DNA from 3 places in the Cytobacillus sp. ABV4_503 genome. Region 3 is predicted to be linked to each of the others. Evidence: riboswitches for the same ligand, from Rfam matches in the RefSeq annotation. Region 3 holds a riboswitch; each other region holds the start of a gene.
What was found. Region 3 has a riboswitch for S-adenosylmethionine ahead of ACXAD1_RS09510 (Na+/H+ antiporter NhaC family protein). Riboswitches for the same ligand answer to the same signal wherever they lie in the genome.

Region 1: it holds a riboswitch for S-adenosylmethionine, as region 3 does, so the genes downstream of both, ACXAD1_RS04615 (homoserine dehydrogenase) here and ACXAD1_RS09510 (Na+/H+ antiporter NhaC family protein) in region 3, are expected to answer to the same signal.
Region 2: it holds a riboswitch for S-adenosylmethionine, as region 3 does, so the genes downstream of both, ACXAD1_RS21540 (methionine ABC transporter ATP-binding protein) here and ACXAD1_RS09510 (Na+/H+ antiporter NhaC family protein) in region 3, are expected to answer to the same signal.

The regions. Positions count from the first base shown of each region.
Region 1 is NZ_JBSWTH010000001.1:889,708-895,591, forward strand. Features, by position in the region: gene ACXAD1_RS04585 (PrkA family serine protein kinase) at 1-254, shown strand, start outside; gene ACXAD1_RS04590 (hypothetical protein) at 380-517, opposite strand; gene ACXAD1_RS04595 (hypothetical protein) at 634-819, shown strand; gene yhbH (sporulation protein YhbH) at 1,122-2,294, shown strand; gene ACXAD1_RS04605 (general stress protein) at 2,356-2,967, opposite strand; gene ACXAD1_RS04610 (NUDIX hydrolase) at 3,181-3,819, shown strand; SAM riboswitch class I at 3,896-3,997, shown strand; gene ACXAD1_RS04615 (homoserine dehydrogenase) at 4,109-5,326, shown strand; gene ACXAD1_RS04620 (hypothetical protein) at 5,588-5,782, opposite strand.
Region 2 is NZ_JBSWTH010000001.1:4,269,051-4,274,934, forward strand. Features, by position in the region: gene ACXAD1_RS21530 (MetQ/NlpA family ABC transporter substrate-binding protein) at 1-626, opposite strand, end outside; gene ACXAD1_RS21535 (methionine ABC transporter permease) at 645-1,295, opposite strand; gene ACXAD1_RS21540 (methionine ABC transporter ATP-binding protein) at 1,285-2,316, opposite strand; SAM riboswitch class I at 2,475-2,575, opposite strand; SAM riboswitch class I at 2,675-2,774, opposite strand; gene ACXAD1_RS21545 (PAS domain-containing sensor histidine kinase) at 3,027-4,442, shown strand; gene ACXAD1_RS21550 (NRDE family protein) at 4,475-5,230, opposite strand; gene ACXAD1_RS21555 (AI-2E family transporter) at 5,450-5,884, opposite strand, start outside.
Region 3 is NZ_JBSWTH010000001.1:1,894,103-1,899,986, forward strand. Features, by position in the region: gene ACXAD1_RS09500 (cold-shock protein) at 297-497, shown strand; gene ACXAD1_RS09505 (DUF421 domain-containing protein) at 614-1,198, shown strand; SAM riboswitch class I at 1,358-1,462, shown strand; gene ACXAD1_RS09510 (Na+/H+ antiporter NhaC family protein) at 1,549-2,832, shown strand; gene ACXAD1_RS09515 (exonuclease SbcCD subunit D) at 3,011-4,156, shown strand; gene ACXAD1_RS09520 (AAA family ATPase) at 4,153-5,884, shown strand, end outside.

The DNA.
Region 1 (5,884 bases), 1.0 Mb from region 3:
GCATCTCAGCTTACGCAAGAAAAGGCAAGCGCTTTGACTATAATTCGCATGACCGTCTGCGTGAAGCAATCCAGAAGAAGCTTTTCGCTGACCTGAAAGATGTGGTGAAGATCACCACATCTTCAAAAACGCCGGATGAGCAGCAGCTGAAGAAGGTGAATGAAGTTGTAGCAAGATTAATTGACGAACATGGCTATAACTCAACATCAGCAAACGAACTGCTCCGCTATGTGGGAAGCTTGCTGAATCGTTAAAAAGAAGAGCCTGGCAGAGTTGCTGCCAGGCTTATTTTTGCGGTTGATGGAGAAAAGACTGTGGTGTAATTGATAGATTTAATGAAAAATACCCATATAAAAAAGAGGCTCCGAAAGCCTCTTCATCAATTTTTCTCTATTTTAAGTGCAGCTTTTTTCTTTTTTTTCTGGCATTCCGGACAAATCGGCTTGTTCTCAAGATAAACGGTCCGATCATACAGTGATAATTCACCGCACCAGCTGCAGCAAAGGATTTCGCTCATAAAGATCCCCCCTTTAGTATAATCCTATTTTCGCCTGGCCATCTTTATGCAGCAGAACCTGCCTAAAAGTTTAGATAAGCCCAACACAGGGTATAAATAAAGCAGAGGTGATATTCATGAAAAAGAAAGAATTAGATAAGGATTATACACCGAGAAACAGCTCAATGGCAGAGAATATTGAAGAAATGGAAAATCTGGGAAAGCAAATGGAGAATTTGCGGACCAATAAAGAATTAAAAGAGGATTATGATAAATATCCCGATCCCATTCAGCATAAAAACAAGGACAAGAACCTTCGCTAAACGCGGAGGTTTATTTTGTTTATTTAGGCAAATCCCCATATTAAAAAATGGGCTTGTCCAAAAGATGATGCGAATGTCTTATTGTCAAAATTATTTGTAAATTATTTTGTCTTCTCGCATATGATAGAGTAATAAACATTTCTTTGTATTGGTGCATTAATAACAAATTTGCTGCCGGGAAATGAGTCTATGAAAGTAAGGCAGACTGCTGAATTGGGGATGTTTCATCTTTTTTGACACTCGCGATATTGTATGTTGGAAAGCTGTAATGTGTGAAATTGAATTTAAAAGGAGGGGTTAACATGACGAATGTCAATAACCATCAGTTTGTAATTTCCCAAGAAGATTGGTCCCTCCATCGCAAAGGCTATGATGACCAGCAGCGTCATCAGGATAAAGTCCAGGAAGCAATCCGCAACAATTTGCCTGATTTGATAACGGAAGAAAACATTGTAATGTCGAATGGGCGGGAAGTAGTGAAAATTCCGATTCGCTCATTGGATGAATACAAAATCCGTTATAACTATGATAAAAACAAACATGTCGGCCAAGGCGATGGAGATAGCCAGATTGGAGATGTAGTGGCACGTGATGGATCCGGCAGCCAGAAAGGACCCGGAAAGGGGCAAGGAGCAGGCGACCAGGCAGGCGAGGATTATTTTGAAGCAGAAGTATCACTGATGGAAATTGAAGAAGCTTTATTTAAACAATTGGAATTGCCTAATTTAAAAAGAAAAGAGCAGGATGAAAACCTGGTAGAGGACATCGAATTTAATGATATCAGAAAGACTGGATTAATGGGCAATATTGATAAGAAACGCACCATGATGTCGGCATTTAAGCGTAATGCAATGAGTGGAAAAGCAGCGTTCCACCCTATTTATAAGGAAGATTTGAAGTTTAAGACCTGGAATGAAATTGTAAAGCCTGATTCAAAGGCTGTTGTGCTTGCTATGATGGATACGAGCGGCTCGATGGGGATCTGGGAAAAGTATATGGCCAGAAGCTTTTTCTTCTGGATGACACGCTTCCTGAGAACTAAATATGAGACAGTCGAGATTGAATTTATTGCCCACCATACTGAAGCAAAGGTTGTTTCAGAAGAGGACTTTTTCTCAAAAGGAGAAAGCGGGGGAACCATCTGTTCATCTGCCTATCGTAAAGCGCTTGAACTGATTGAGGTCAAATACGACCCGCGCAAATATAATATTTACCCTTTCCACTTCTCAGACGGTGATAACCTGACCTCTGACAACGCCCGCTGTGTAAAGCTGGTGGAAGACCTGATGAAGGTGTCCAATATGTTCGGATATGGTGAAGTTAACCAGTATAACCGCCATTCGACCCTGATGTCAGCCTATAAAAATATTAAAAATGAGGATTTCCGCTATTATATCCTTAAGCAAAAAGCAGATGTATTCCATGCGATGAAGAGTTTCTTCAAACAGGAGGAAGATAAGAAGAAGTATGCTTAAGAGAGGGGAACCTCTCTTTTTTATTCCAAAAAAAAAGACCCCAAACGGGGGTCTTCTGCTATTAGAGCCTTTCCTTCGTATATCGTTCATCCCTGTTAAATTCAGCACTGGTTTTCACATCGGCAGACTTGGGTGAAATGTGAACAGGATCATTATCCTGATTATTGAGAGCACATGTGTAACCAGTTTTATCTGCCAGTGTCTTGATATCTGATTCATGGACAGCTTCCCGGGCTGAAGCGCTTTCGAGATACCCTTCTGGGTCTTCAGCATTGATCCTTTGATTGTCCTCCTGGGAATTGGGATAGTTCCCATAGTAGTCCGCGATTAAGACATACTTTCCATCAAATACCATGCTTGCGTATTTATCCAAGTCATGTTCATCAAACCGTGTACCATCTTTTTTATTAGGATCCATTCCTGAACTTGTGGCTGGATCTTCTCCCATAAAAAGGGCTTTCACTGAATCAAGAAAGCGCTGATTGCCGAGCTCCTGGGATCCGACTATTCGCAAGTTCACTCCATGATTGTCTGCAAAGCTTTCGAGGTTCGCTCCATCTTTTGAGACAATCACAAGGTTGTCTTTCTGATACCCGTTTGACAAGGCCCCTTCAATAGCAACTTTAAGATCTTCCTGAGTATCATACCCGCCTACTAATATATTTTTCTTCATATTTTCACTCCTAAGGTCATATTATATTTTCTAATTTCCCTGAATTGCAGGAGGAGAAACTTTCTTTTTCTTTTGAAGGGCAGACAGTCAACAAAGGAATAAACTATCCTGAATCATTACATGGTACAAGCCATATGAATTAATAAAACAAAGTAAATACAGTATGATAAAGATAATAGCCAATAAATTGGAATTGCTGCTGGAGGTGGGTAGATGGAGATTGAGAAACTGGCTAAAAGGTTAAGTAACAGGACCCCAGTCATTTTAGGGAGTGAGCGATTTTCGAAATTCGCTATTTTGCTTCCGTTGGTTGAGATAAATAATGAGGTACATGTCCTTTTTGAAGTGCGTTCACTTACAATGAGAAGGCAGCCTGGGGAGGTCTGTTTCCCGGGCGGGAGAATAGATCCGGAAGATAGGGATGAGGAGCATACGGCTATCCGTGAAACCTCAGAGGAACTCGGCGTGAATGAAGACAGCATCACAGATGTGTCCCCGCTGGATTACATGATTTCCTTCGGTCAAATTATTTACCCTTATGCAGGCATTATCCATAATCCGGACCAGATTAAGCCAAACCCTGATGAAGTGGAAGAAGTTTTTACAGTCCCTCTTTCATTTCTAAAAAAAGTAAAGCCGGAAATGTATCACGTGAATTTTAAAGTAGAGCCCGAAGAGAATTTTCCATTTGACTTGATTGCCGGAGGTGAAAATTACAATTGGCAGGCAAGGAAAGTAGAAGAAGTATTTTACTATTTTAAAGATAAGGTTATTTGGGGGCTGACTGCCCGAATTCTTAAGCATTTTCTTGAAATCATTACTGAAGATTTCGAGGAAAGTAAGAGCGTTTGAAGAAAATAATTTTCAAAAAAGGTTGACGCAGTCCTTATAAATGTTTATGATTCATATAAATTGAATACTTTGAAACTTCTTATCAAGAGAGGCGGAGGGACTGACCCTATGAAGCCTCGGCAACCAGCATTTATGCACGGTGCCAAATTCAGAGGAATACATTTTCCGAAGATAAGAAGGCGGAATGAACGGAACGTAAATTCAAACCCCTTCTTGTCTGTATAGACGGAAGGGGTTTTTTGTTTTTATAGTTTTCTGCACTTTAAATATTAACCAGGGGGAATGTGAAATGTCAGCGATAACGATTGGGCTATTGGGGTTTGGAACAGTTGGAAAAGGAGTGTATGAAACGATCAGCAAACATCAGGGAAGGCTCCAGGCGATATTCGGGAAAGAAGTGAAGGTCTCGGCCATCCTTGTCAAAAATGTGAGTAAGCATTCTTTGCCTGATGATGAGGTGCTTTTAACTGATGACTTTCAGGATATTATTGAGCTTCCTAAGCTTGATGTCGTAATTGATGCCATTGTTGGCAGGGAACCAGGCTATACGTATTTGCGCCAGGCCATATCGAGAGGATGCCATGTCATTACAGCAAATAAGGAGATGTTTGCATTCCATGGAAGTGAGCTTGCGAGGCTCGCAAAAGAAAATAATGTATCATTAGGATTTGAAGCAACAGTCGGAGGCGGGATCCCTATAATTCAGACTATCAAGCAGCTGCTGAATGCCAACAAGATTGAACGGATCGAAGGAATTTTAAATGGCACATCCAATTTCATTTTGACAAGTATGCGCGAGGAGAACTTATCATTTGAAGAAGCACTGAAAATAGCGCAGGAAAAAGGATATGCAGAAGCCGATCCGAAAAATGATATAGAAGGATATGACGCTTTTTACAAAGCGGTTGTTCTGAGCGAGCTGGTATTCGGGAAAGCACCGGCGCAGGAAACATCTGTTAGAGAAGGCATTACTGATATTACAATTGAGCAAATCCGTTTGGCTGATTCCCTGGGCCTGAAATTTAAACATGTAGCATCGATTCAGAGAGAAAAAGATACTATCCGCTGTACTGTAAAACCGGTCCTGACAGTGGAGGCACATCCCTTGTACAGAGTAGAAGGAGTGCAAAATGCAGTTTCGATTGATGCGGATATTGTCGGGAATATCAGCCTGCAGGGTCCTGGTGCCGGCATGTTCCCGACAGCCAGCGCAATTATTGAAGATCTGATTCATGTTGGCAGAGCCGATATTCCTTCAGTCTTTGAGGAAGGCGACTCGGAAGGGACTGTTCTTGAACAGGCAGTTTGGATTATATTTGGTGATGCTGATAAAGGGGGATTGCCTGAAGGATTTGAAACAATCAGCAAAGTTTCAAAAGATGCCTTCATCGTTAAGGCATCATTGAAAGCTGTATCATTATTAGATACATCATATTTGAAGGCTTATCAGGTGCTTGGAGATTACGCTCCTGCTGCAAAGGAAAATAAGCAGGTACAGCCGGTATAATATGATGATGCTAAAAAACAGGAGGGGCAAGCTTATGAGCTGCCCCTCCTGAGGTATGTTTAGAGATGGTGGATGTTATCGCAGTCTAACGGGCAGTAAGCCTCCCTTTTCCAGACTCAGAGGAATCGAAAAAGGATAAGTAGGAGTCCAACTGCCCGTAAAGGCCCGCCAGCAGAACAAAGACTAAAAACGCCACGTCCTGTGGGCCACAACTTATAATCAGTGGGAGTATAAAGCCCCCTCACTGATTGAAGTTTCACTTTAAGCCTGCTGGTTCTTTAACAAAGGGTTATTTAATCCAGAATAAAGGTCTTTTACATGAACTGTTACAATCTTAGCACCAATCTGGACATGGACCATATTATCAAAAACAGCTGTTACCAGGCCGTTTAATGAAACATTCGCACCAATATTGAGATCTTTGCCGGGAGTTTTAACATTTTTCTTGTCTGCCATCGTAACACCATCCCATTCCGTTTTATTGAAACTTATACATAGAATATTGCCTTTTTATAGTAAAATAAACGCTTTAATAAAAAAAGTCCAGTAAAATAGCCT
Region 2 (5,884 bases), 2.4 Mb from region 3:
GTTGGGTTAAAGCCTGCATCTACAGCAATTCCGTTATTGATTACAGAAGCAGAGACATCTGGAAGTGCACGCGGCGTCTGTGCTGATACCATTTCTACAAATTCAAGGTTCTTCGGATTTTCAACGACTTTATTCAAGTCCAGGTTTCCGTCATAGTCCTCGGATAATTTAATCAAGCCGGCTTCCTCCAGTAAAAGAAGGGCTCTTCCTCCATTTGAAGCATCATTTGGAATGGCAATTTTGCCGCCTTCCGGAATGTCTTCCACCGATTTTACTTTTTCAGAATAAAGGCCCATTGGTGCTAATACAGTTGTCGCAATTGGTGTAAGATCCATATTATGCTCTTTAATAAAAGTATCAAAATAAGCGACTGTCTGGAATGCATTTACATCAAGATCACCTTCTGCAAGGGCAACGTTTGGCTGTACATAGTCAGAGAATGTTACAACCTCAATTTCAATGCCTTCCTTTTCAGCCTTTTCTGCAATAAAGTCCCAGATGCGTGTATCAGATCCGCTGACACCTAATTTAATTTTCTTTGTTTCTTCTCCGCCAGTTGTGCTTGAGCATGCTGCAGTGAACACAGCCAATGCTAAAATAATGAATGATAAAAATAGTTTTTTCATGATGTGTTTCCTCCTCATTTATCTTCTTCTGATTTTTTTGGATATGATATTTCCGAATGACTGCAGGCCTTGAACCATGACCACTAAGATTGCAACGGTAATCAGCATGACGGTTGTATCGAATCGCTGATAGCCATATGTAATGGCAAGGTCACCAAGGCCGCCGCCTCCGACCGCCCCGGCCATGGCTGATGCTCCGACCAGACCGATTGTCGCAATTGTAAAGCCTAATACCAGCGAACTGAGCGCTTCAGGAATCAGGAACTTTATAATGATCTGGCCAGGTGTCGCTCCCATTGCTTCTGCAGCTTCAATGACTCCCGGATCAACCTCAAGCAATGAATTTTCTATTAACCTCGCAATATAGGGTCCTGCATAAAAGACGAGCGGCACTACTGCTGCAGCAGTTCCAATCGATGTCCCGACAATCATCCGGGTGATTGGGATGATGGCTACCATTAAAATGATGAAGGGGACTGATCTGAAAATATTAATAATGCTGTTTATGATGTTAAAAACAACGGTGTTTTCCAGCAGATGCCCTTTCCTTGTCACGACAAGCAATATGCCAAGCGGCAGTCCGATAAGAGCTGAAAACAGCAATGAGAATGCCACCATTTGGATCGTTTCAATTAAGGCTTCGATGATTTTTTCCTGATTAACTAGCACGTGTTGTCACTTCCTTTATAGAAACTTTTTCCTGGCTGATGTACTGAATAGCACGTCTGATTTCACTGTCCGGACCCTGGAATTCGACAATCAGGTTGCCAAACGGTGTTCCCTGAAGTTCAGTAATATTTCCAAACAGGACGTTAAAGTCGATATTAAACTTTTTGGCAACCTGCGAAAGGAGCGGCTGCCCGGCAGAATTTCCAACAAAGTTGATTCTAAATACCTTTTGAAGACCTTGCTGTCTTTCGATCACTTCTTTAATGGAGTCAGGTATTTGATCATTCATAACCGTGCTGACAAAGTTTTTCGCTGTTTGTGTTTTTGGTGATGAAAAGACATTAAAGACGGTTCCTTCTTCGATAATTTTTCCTGCCTCAATAACAGCGACACGATCACAAATCTCTCTGATTACAGACATTTCATGGGTAATGATCAGAATGGTAATATTGTATTCTTTATTTATTTTTTTCAGCAGCTGCAGGATCGAGCTGGTTGTCTGAGGATCCAGTGCTGAAGTCGCTTCATCACATAACAGAATGGAAGGCTGGGTCGCCAGTGCCCTGGCAATTCCGATCCGCTGCTTTTGTCCGCCTGACAGCTGATCGGGATAGCTGTTCGCCTTGTCGGCGAGCCCCACGAATTCCAATAGTTCATGAACACGCTTTTTGATTTCATCTTTAGGGACCTTAGCCAGTGTGAGCGGCATTGCAACATTGGCAAACACTGTTTTCGAATTTAATAGGTTAAAATGCTGAAAGACCATCCCGATGTTTCTTTTCACTTCGCGAATTTCCCTTACAGATAAAGCCGTCAGATCATGTCCGCTGACAATGACCTTTCCTGAAGTCGGTTTCTCCAGCCAATTGACACAGCGGATCAAAGAACTCTTTCCCGCACCGCTGAAGCCGATCACACCGAAAATCTCACCCTTGTTAATCTTTAAGTCTATTCCGTTTAAAGCAGCTACCTGCTGTCCTCCGCTTTCATAGACTTTCTTTAAATTCTGAAACTCTATCATTCAGCATCTCCCCTTTGATGGTGACAGGTATTTATACCACTTTAATGAATTGGTATAGGTACCTGTCACTTTTTATTCACTAACTATTCCTATGCGAAAACTAAGAATTATATCCTGAAATTTACCCCTTCCATCAGAAGAGGTTTTTTGAAGGCCCCTCCTTATCTTTCAGGCTTTCGCCTGCTGGATTTGGCACAGTGCAGTCTGCCTGCTGCCGAAGCTTCATTGGGCCAGGTCCCTCTGCTTCTCTCGATAAGAATTATTCATATGTTTATGAATAGAATCTCGCTGCATTTTTCCGGTAAAATAAAAACCCTCTTCTAAAGAAAGAAGAGGGCAGCATTTATCAATGGTCCTCTTCTTATCTTTCAAGCTAAGCTTGCTGGATTTGGCACGGTACACTTTTGTCCGCTGCCGAGGTGTCATAGGGCCAGTCCCTCAACCTCTCTGGATAAGAAGATTTTTATTATTTGGTTGTTTAATATGTTTATTACTTTACCACCATAAAGAAAAGGATGTCAATATAAAATTTTAAAATTTTTTAATTGAATTAACCTTCTGGTCCCTGGCACGCTGTATTAGCTCTGCAATAATACAAAGTTTTTGCTTGCGGCTCTACTAAAAAATGATAGTTAAATCCTATGTGTCTAAGCCAATAACTCATGTATAATAATGGAAAAGTGCCATTTTTCAAAAAGGAGGGACAGAAAATGATCATGACCGAGAATCCTGCAGATTTATTCGCGGACAAGGTGGAAGCAAGGAATCTGCAGCTGGCCATTCAGCATTCCAGCGATGTGATTGCAAGAGTGACAAAAGAAGGCATTGCTTTATATGTCTCCCCTTCCTGTTTGCCGATGCTGGGGTATTCGCAGCAAGACTTTTATCGAAGCAGCCTTTATACATACTGCCATCCAAATGACCGGGACCTTTTAAGAGATGCACTGGCCGAGCTCGAACAGCTTCCGCATAAACGGGAGACCTTTCGCTTCAGGCATAAGGAGGGGCATTATCTGTGGCTTGAAGCCAATTTTTCAGTCATTAATGACGATAAAGAAATGATGTGCATCATCCGGGATATGACACAAAGAATTATCATGGAAGAGGAGATTCTGGAAACACAGGAGAAGTACCGCTTTCTGGTGGAGTACTCCAAGGATACGATAGGAATGGTGACACAAAAAGGGATTTGGACCTACATCAATAATGAAGGAAAGAAACTTTTTGGATTCACGAGCATCAAAGAGATGATCGGCACCTCCCTCCACGACTACACTCCTCCTTCAGAACATTCTACCCTCGATGATTTTCTGCAAACAAAGCTAAGTGTAAATTTTGAGCTTAATCTGATCCGGACTGACGGACAAATGAGAAAAGCCGAAGTCCAGCTGATTCCAACCACATTCAAGAACAGAAAGGTCTACCAAATCATTATTAAAGATGTGACTGGACAAAAGAAGACGGAAGAAAAGCTGCAGAATGCCGAAAAACTTTCGGTTGTCGGTCAGCTTGCCGCAGGCATTGCCCATGAAATCCGCAACCCGCTTACAGCCATAAAAGGCTTTACACAGTTATTATATGAAGATCATAAAGGAGATTTCGCGGAGGTCATCCTAAGTGAGCTGGAGCGGATTGAAGGCATCGTCAATGACCTGCTCGTTCTCGCCAAACCCCAAATAACCGAAATGGAAGAAACCTGCCTGACAAATGTTGTAAAAAGTGTGATCACCCTCTTAAACAGCCAGGCAGTTATGGAGAATATCATGATCGAACTAACACAGTCACCCGGCGAGTTTTATGTGAAATGTGAAAAAGATAAAATTAAACAGGTGCTGATTAACATCATTAAGAACTCAATTGAAGCCATGCCGGTGGGCGGAAAAATAAACGTGGATATCCGCCGGGAGGACCATTCTGTCATCATCAGTGTCGAGGATGAAGGAATTGGCATACCCGAAGAACGCCTCGCCAAACTGGGAGAGCCGTTTTACAGCACAAAAGAAAAAGGTACAGGCCTTGGCATTATGATCTGCAAAAAAATCATTAAAAACCATGGCGGTAACCTATACATCCACAGCAGGGAAAATGAAGGAACAACGGTCCGGATTACTTTGCCGCTAGCCTGAATGAAAGAAGCCAGATGCCTGAACTGGCTTCTTTAATTTTGGATGATAAACTCCTGGTCCTGCGGGCTATCCCCAAAATGTACCCTCTCTCTGTAATAGATCTCACTCTCTGACATCATCATCACTGTTGAACTCCTGGTTCCGTAGCCTTCACTGTTGATAAATAAAGGGGACAGAATCCGCTCCCACTCAAGTGAAACTCCTGTTTTCGGAAGCATGTCATCAGGGGCAGGGTCTGCATTCTGGAGAAGTGTCAGCAGGCCTTCTGTGAAATTCCCGGATGCATGATCTATTATTTTAGATAAACCCTCCTTCCCCTTTTCCACCTTCGGCCACCCGGTATTCAGCACATGATTGCTGACCCCGTACACTCCTGCTTCAAGCTGCTCTATTCTATCTTCCACGTTCGAATAATAAAAGAGCTCCTCCAAATTGCCTGCAAGAAGATTGTAGCCGGGATAGCTGCTGCGATGTTCAGATGCTATTTTCATAAAATCAGCAGGCGAAGCACTGCCTTTCAAGAAATCTGCCACCAGATCTCCTCTTGACCTCTTGCCATCTCTCACTTCGTTCGGATCGCGGTAATTTGTAAGAGCTGCAAATCTTCCATTCTTAGTGACACCCATCCACGTCCCCATTTTGCTTAAATCGCGTCCAGCCAGAATAGCGGGATGGTCCTCCCAAAAATGGGCAGGTGCAGTCGGGCGCTCAAAAAATTCATCGCGATTAGCAGCAACGATAAGCTTGTATACGGGATGAACTTTGTATGCGAAAAGGATTAAACACATTTGGATCACTGCTTTCGTTTTATTTTAACTTGTAAAAAGCCCGCTTTAACTGTGTGAGATGTTAGATAAATTATAATACATGTTAGATAACATAGTGATCATGGTAGATAAATCTTATAACATGCTGGATAAACCCAACAGGTTGTAACATATTGATGAATTATGTTAGATAAATCCAGCAATAAAAAAAGCCCCTTCTCTTAAAAGGAGCTACTCAATTTAAGTTACCGCTTCGTCATTCGCTGTCTTCCTCGCCCTTAAAAATCTAACTGTATTCAAAACAATCGTTTTGGTCACAGCATAAGTAGGTATTGCCAGAATCATACCGAGGATGCCGGCAAGATTGCCTGCAACCAGCAATAGGATGATGATGGTGGCTGGATGTGTGTTTAAGGTTTTTCCGAGAATTAGCGGCGACAGCACATTCCCTTCTATCTGCTGGGCAATCACAATGACCACGACAACCAGGAATGCTTTAGTCGGTGAGTCAAAAAGTGCAACGATAACAGCAGGTGCACCACCAAGAAACGGTCCGACATAAGGAATGATATTAGTTATGGACACAATAAGCGCCATGACAAGTGCATATGGCAGGTCAATGATTAAATAGCCGATAAACGATAGTGTTCCCACAAACAAGGCCACTGTAATTTG
Region 3 (5,884 bases):
GTTTGTTTGCTCGCCTCTAAAATAGGAGAAGCTATCTTTAATAGATATATATATAATTGAATGCTGATAAATGGCGGAATAGTTTGAAAATTACCTTCTTCAGACGGCCATGCTAGTTGACATTTCTCCCTATAAATGCTAAATTTGAATCAGCCGTTATGCATCGTGTTTATATTTTGCTAGCTGCTTTTTCAACCGTTAGGCAATGGTCTGGATGAGTAATGAACGTAAAGTTATAAGCGTGTATATGGTGAATTTACACATGGCTTTTTCTAGCCAATAGGAGGATTTTTTTCATGAAAAACGGTAAAGTAAAATGGTTCAATGCTGAAAAAGGTTTCGGATTCATCGAAGGTGAAGACGGAAACGACGTATTCGTACATTACTCTGCTATCCAATCTGAAGGTTTCAAATCTTTAGAAGAAGGCCAAGAAGTTTCTTTCGAAGTTGTTGAAGGTGCACGCGGACCTCAAGCAGCTAACGTAACTAAACTATAATCGACAGACCCATACAAAAACAGCCTGGCCATATGGTCAGGCTGTTTTATTTTTCACCGATTGTATATATGTACCTGCTATGCCATACCCTATGAGAAAAAGGGAGGTGGCAATAGATGAACTTTATATGGGAATCAGTCCTTTTAATATTTTCAGGGGTATTGCTTTTGCGTGTGGCCGGAAGAAAATCCATCTCGCAAATGACACTAGCCCAAACAGTTGTGATGATTTCAATAGGCACCATCATTATTCAGCCGATCGTTGAGACTAGTGTTTGGAAAACGATTGTGGCAGCAGCTATCTTAATTGGATCATTAATATTAATGGAATATCTTCAGGTTAAGTTTAATTTTGTTGAAAAATTTATCACGGGCAAATCTAAAATAGTGATTGAGGATGGGAAACTTAAAACAGCAAATATGAGGAAATTGCGCTTTACAGCTGATCAGCTGGAAATGAGGCTCAGAACCAGCGGAATCACAAAAATTTCAGATGTCAAAATGGCAACTCTTGAACCGAATGGACAGCTTGGGTATGAGTTAATGAATGATGCGAAGCCTTTAACTGTTGGAGAGTTTAAAAGGCTTATGGGAGAAATGATTTTGCAGTCACCCGTTCAGCCTGCACCTCAAGCCTCAGATGATATTTTTCAGGAGCTGAAAAAGGGGCATAACCCTCCAAATTCTAAAGAACTTCACTAGTTTTTAGCCGCATTGCGGCTTTTTTTAATTTCAATCCCCGTTATTCACCTTTAAAGTATTATTCAGATTCTTAATCCACAACAAAAAAGTGCTTGAAGTTTCACGAGTTTCCTGTATAATTTTCAAACGTGAGTTATTTCAGAATAATTTCATATGAATCGCTTATCAAGAGAGACTGAGGGACTGGCCCGAAGATGTCTCGGCAGCGGGCTCTATAGAGCGCTGTGCCAAATCCAGCAAGCATAGGTGCTTGGCAGATAAGAAGAGAACGATTGATTTGTTAAGATCTCTTCTTGCTTGAAGAGGTCTTTTTATTTTGCTGGAAAATTTATTCGGAGAGGAGATTTTTAATGAAAAACAAAGGCAATTCCTGGGCTTTATTGCCGCTTATGGCTTTCCTTCTAATTTTTATTGGAAGCGGCATAGCAACAGGAGATTTCAATAGCATTCCAATCATTGTCATTGTATCCGCTACAGCCGGAATAGCACTGGCAATGAACAGAAAAAAGCCGTTTATGGAAAAAGTGGAGATATTCACGAAAGGAGCAGGACATCCTGATATTATTTTAATGGCCATCATTTTTATCCTGGCAGGGGCCTTTTCTGGAACGGCTAAAGGTATGGGTGCGGTTGATTCGACCGTGAATCTTGCACTCTCATTCATCCCTCAGAATCTGCTGATGGTCGGAATTTTTATCATTGCCTGCTTTATTTCACTATCGATGGGAACGTCCATGGGGACCGTTGTGGCACTTGCTCCAATTGGTATAGCTCTTTCTGCAGAAACAGATATATCTGTAGCATTGGCCATGGCAGCAATAATAGGCGGTGCCATGTTTGGGGATAATCTTTCCGTTATTTCTGATACGACCATTGCAGCGGTCAGGACACAAGGAACGAGAATGACCGATAAATTCCGTGTGAATTTCTTAATCGTCCTGCCTGCTGCATTGCTTACAGCTTTGATTCTTGGGATTTTAACTGCTGGTCAGGAAAGCGCGGTAACAAGCGGGGATTACAGTTTTTTGAAAGTTGTTCCTTATCTGGGCGTATTGGCTGCAGCTTTACTTGGCATGAATGTCATTCTTGTGCTTAGCGGGGGTATTCTGCTTGCAGGACTGATCGGAATCGCAGATGGCAGCTATACTTTTGTTTCATTCCTTCAGATGATTGCCGAGGGAATGGCCGGCATGCAGACCCTTGCGATAATCGCCATACTCATTGGCGGATTGGTTGAGATCATCCGTTTTAATGGCGGAATCGATTACTTGCTGCACATGGCTACAAGCAAAATAAAATCCCGCAGGGGAGCTGAATTTGGTATTGCGTCACTTGTCTCTCTGACCAATTTATCTACAGCCAATAACACAATTGCCATCATTATTGCAGGGCCGCTTGCCAAAAAAATTGCAGATCAATATGAGATTGATCCGCGTAAATCAGCAAGTATTCTTGATATATTTGCCTGTTTTGTACAAGGGACTATCCCATATGGGGCTCAGATGCTGGCTGCTTCCGGGCTCGCTGCCATATCTCCTGTGAGCATCATGACATATTCCATTTATCCAATATTAATTGGCATTTGCGGCATTATTGCCATTTTGATCAACTTTCCTAACCTAAAAAAGCAATAGAAGAAAGAGCCTAGGTTGGCTCTTTTTCTTTTTGAACAATGCTATGTTTTGGAAAAAATTCCTGATATAATTAGAACGAATGTTCTAATAAATTTTGCTGAGCCTCTGCCGTTTTTTGATTTGGTATAATGGTAACATTGCAGAAAGAATCTCAGGCAAGGAAAAGAGGGTGTAAGATATGAAATTTATCCATACCGCTGATTGGCATTTGGGCAAGCTGGTCCATGGTGTATATATGACCGAAGATCAGCGTCATTTTTTGCATCAATTTATTGATGTGGTAGAGGAAGAAAAGCCGGATGCAGTCGTCATTGCAGGAGACTTATATGACCGGTCCGTACCTCCGACTGATGCTGTAGAATTGCTGAATGAAATTCTATTTAAAATAAATGCAGAGCTCAATACACCTGTTGTTGCCATAGGCGGAAACCATGACAGCGCTGAAAGACTGTCCTTTGGAAGCTCCTGGTATAAACAAAGCAAGTTCTACCTGTCTGGAAAACTGGTAAATGATTTTAAGCCCATACATATTAATGGTGTGAATTTTTATCTGGTTCCATATGCTGAACCTGGAATGGTAAGACATTTGCTTGATGATGACCGTGTGTACTCCCATGATGATGCAATGAAAGCGATTGTGAGCAGAATTGAAGAGAACCTGAACCCAAATGAACCGAACGTTCTTGTCGGACATGCTTTTGTACTGGGCGGTGCTACCAGTGATTCGGAGAGGACACTCTCTGTCGGAGGATCAGGCTGTGTCCATTCAAGCAGCTTTGATCCTTTCTCATATACCGCACTTGGACATTTGCATAGTCCTGATGCCATAAAGCATGACAAGATCCGCTATTCAGGCTCCCTATTAAAATATTCTTTCTCAGAAGCTAAACAGGAAAAATCCATTTCTATTATAGAAATGAAGGAAAATGGGGAATTTGACTTGCGTACCCGTTCATTAAAGCCCAAAAAAGACTTGAGAGAGATCGAAGGGCATCTGGATGAACTGATGGATCCGGCTTTCTATGAAAAACAGAACCTTGATGACTATCTGAAAATCACCCTTTTTGATGAAGGTGCATTGCTTGATCCAATTAATAAGCTGAGACAGGTCTACCCGAATGTTCTTCACCTTGAAAGAAGAATAGCCGTTACAGATATGAAGAAAAAAAGCTCCTTCCTATCGATGAAGGAAGAAAAAAAGTCGGAGAATGATCTGTTTAAACAATTCTATGAACAAATGACCACTTCCGAATTTACAGAAGATAAACAGCAGGTTATGACCGATGTGATCGAAAGAGTGCTGAGAGAGGAAGCGCTGAAATGAAGCCATTAAAATTAACGATGCAGGCGTTCGGCCCTTACGCAGACAGTGAAAGCATTGATTTCACCGAGCTCGGAAACCGAACCATGTTTGTCATCTCCGGAAAGACAGGTTCAGGAAAAACCACTATTTTTGACGGCATAAGCTATGCGATTTACGGAAAGGCAAGCGGGGAGGATCGAAATGGTCCAGAACTTCGAAGCCAGTTTGCGAAAAATAATACACTAACCGAGATTTCCCTCGAATTTATTTTAAGAAATAAAAGGTATTACATTGCAAGGTCTCCTCAGCAGGAAAAGAAAAAAGAGCGCGGCGATGGCACGACAACAGTAAGCGCCAAAGCAGAACTGTATATGTATGATGAAAATGGAGAGCAAAAGCTCCTGGCTTCAAATGTGAGGGATGTTGATGAAAAGATAAAAGAAATTATGATCATTGACAGCAATCAGTTCAGGCAAATTTTGATGATTCCCCAGGGAGAGTTCCGAAAGCTCCTTACTTCTGAAAGCAAGGATAAGGAAATCATTCTTCAGCGGTTATTTCATACTCAAATATACAAACGCATTGAAGAAAAACTAAAAGAAGATGCAACTGAATTAAAAAGAACGGTAGAGGAACAGGTAAAACTGAGAGATCAGTATTTTAATCAGGTGCAGGCTGTATATAGCGAGGAGCTGAAATCTTACCTCGAAGCAGGAAGTGTCAATGACACCCTGCTCCTGCCGCTTCTTGCAGAAGAAATCAAGGAGATGGCAAGTGGTCTTGATGAACTGACAGAAGAAGGAAAGAAGAAGAAGGAACAGAGAGATCATCTTCAGCAAAAGATCTATGAAGCTGAAATGGTGCTCAAACAGTTGAAGACGAAAGAAGAGTTAAAGAAAAGGAAAGAAGAGCTGGAAGGGCTAAGAGACCAATATACTGCAAAAGAGAATGCCATTGTACTTGCTCATAAAGCAGCCCTGCTCAATCAGCAGGAGCAACTCTGTCATGAATTGAAGAAAGATCTGAATGCAGCAAATGCCGACCTTCATGAGCTTCAGAAAAATATTGGCACTCTTGAAACCTTCCTAAAAGAAAAGCAAGTTAAATGGGAATCTGAAAAGAACCGCGAGGAAGAAAGAAAACAGGCTGCCGAACAGGTTAATCACCTGCAAAGTATGAAAGAGGACATTCATTCTTATGCAAAAGTGGAAAAGCAGGTCCGCTCTCTTGAAAAAAATCTTGAAAACCTCCGGCTTCAAAAAAAACAGAAAGATGAAGCCTATCAAAAAGCTGATCTGCAAATAAAAATACTGGCTGAAGAAAAGCAGGACATTGAAAAGAGTAAGCTTGCACAGATTGAGAATGAACGAAACCTGGAGAAACTGACAGACGAAATAGAACGGCTTCATAAATATGAAGAGCTGCATAAAGAGCATCAATTATTATTGGATGCATGCAGCAATAAGAAAAATTATTTTGAACAGACTTCATACAGGCTGAATGATGCCAAACTGCTTGTGGAGGAACTGGAGGGCAAGTGGCTTCACGGACAGGCATCAATCTTAGCAGACAGGCTCCAAAACGGGGAAGCATGCCCAGTCTGCGGCTCAGACCACCATCCAAATCCGGCTGTATCGCCACATGATATTCCGGATGAAAAAGACCTGAAGGAAGCAAAGAAACAGGCAGCCCAAATTGAAGCTGAGAAAGCAAAAGCTGAGTCGGCATTTTATGAAGCCCAGTCCCGCA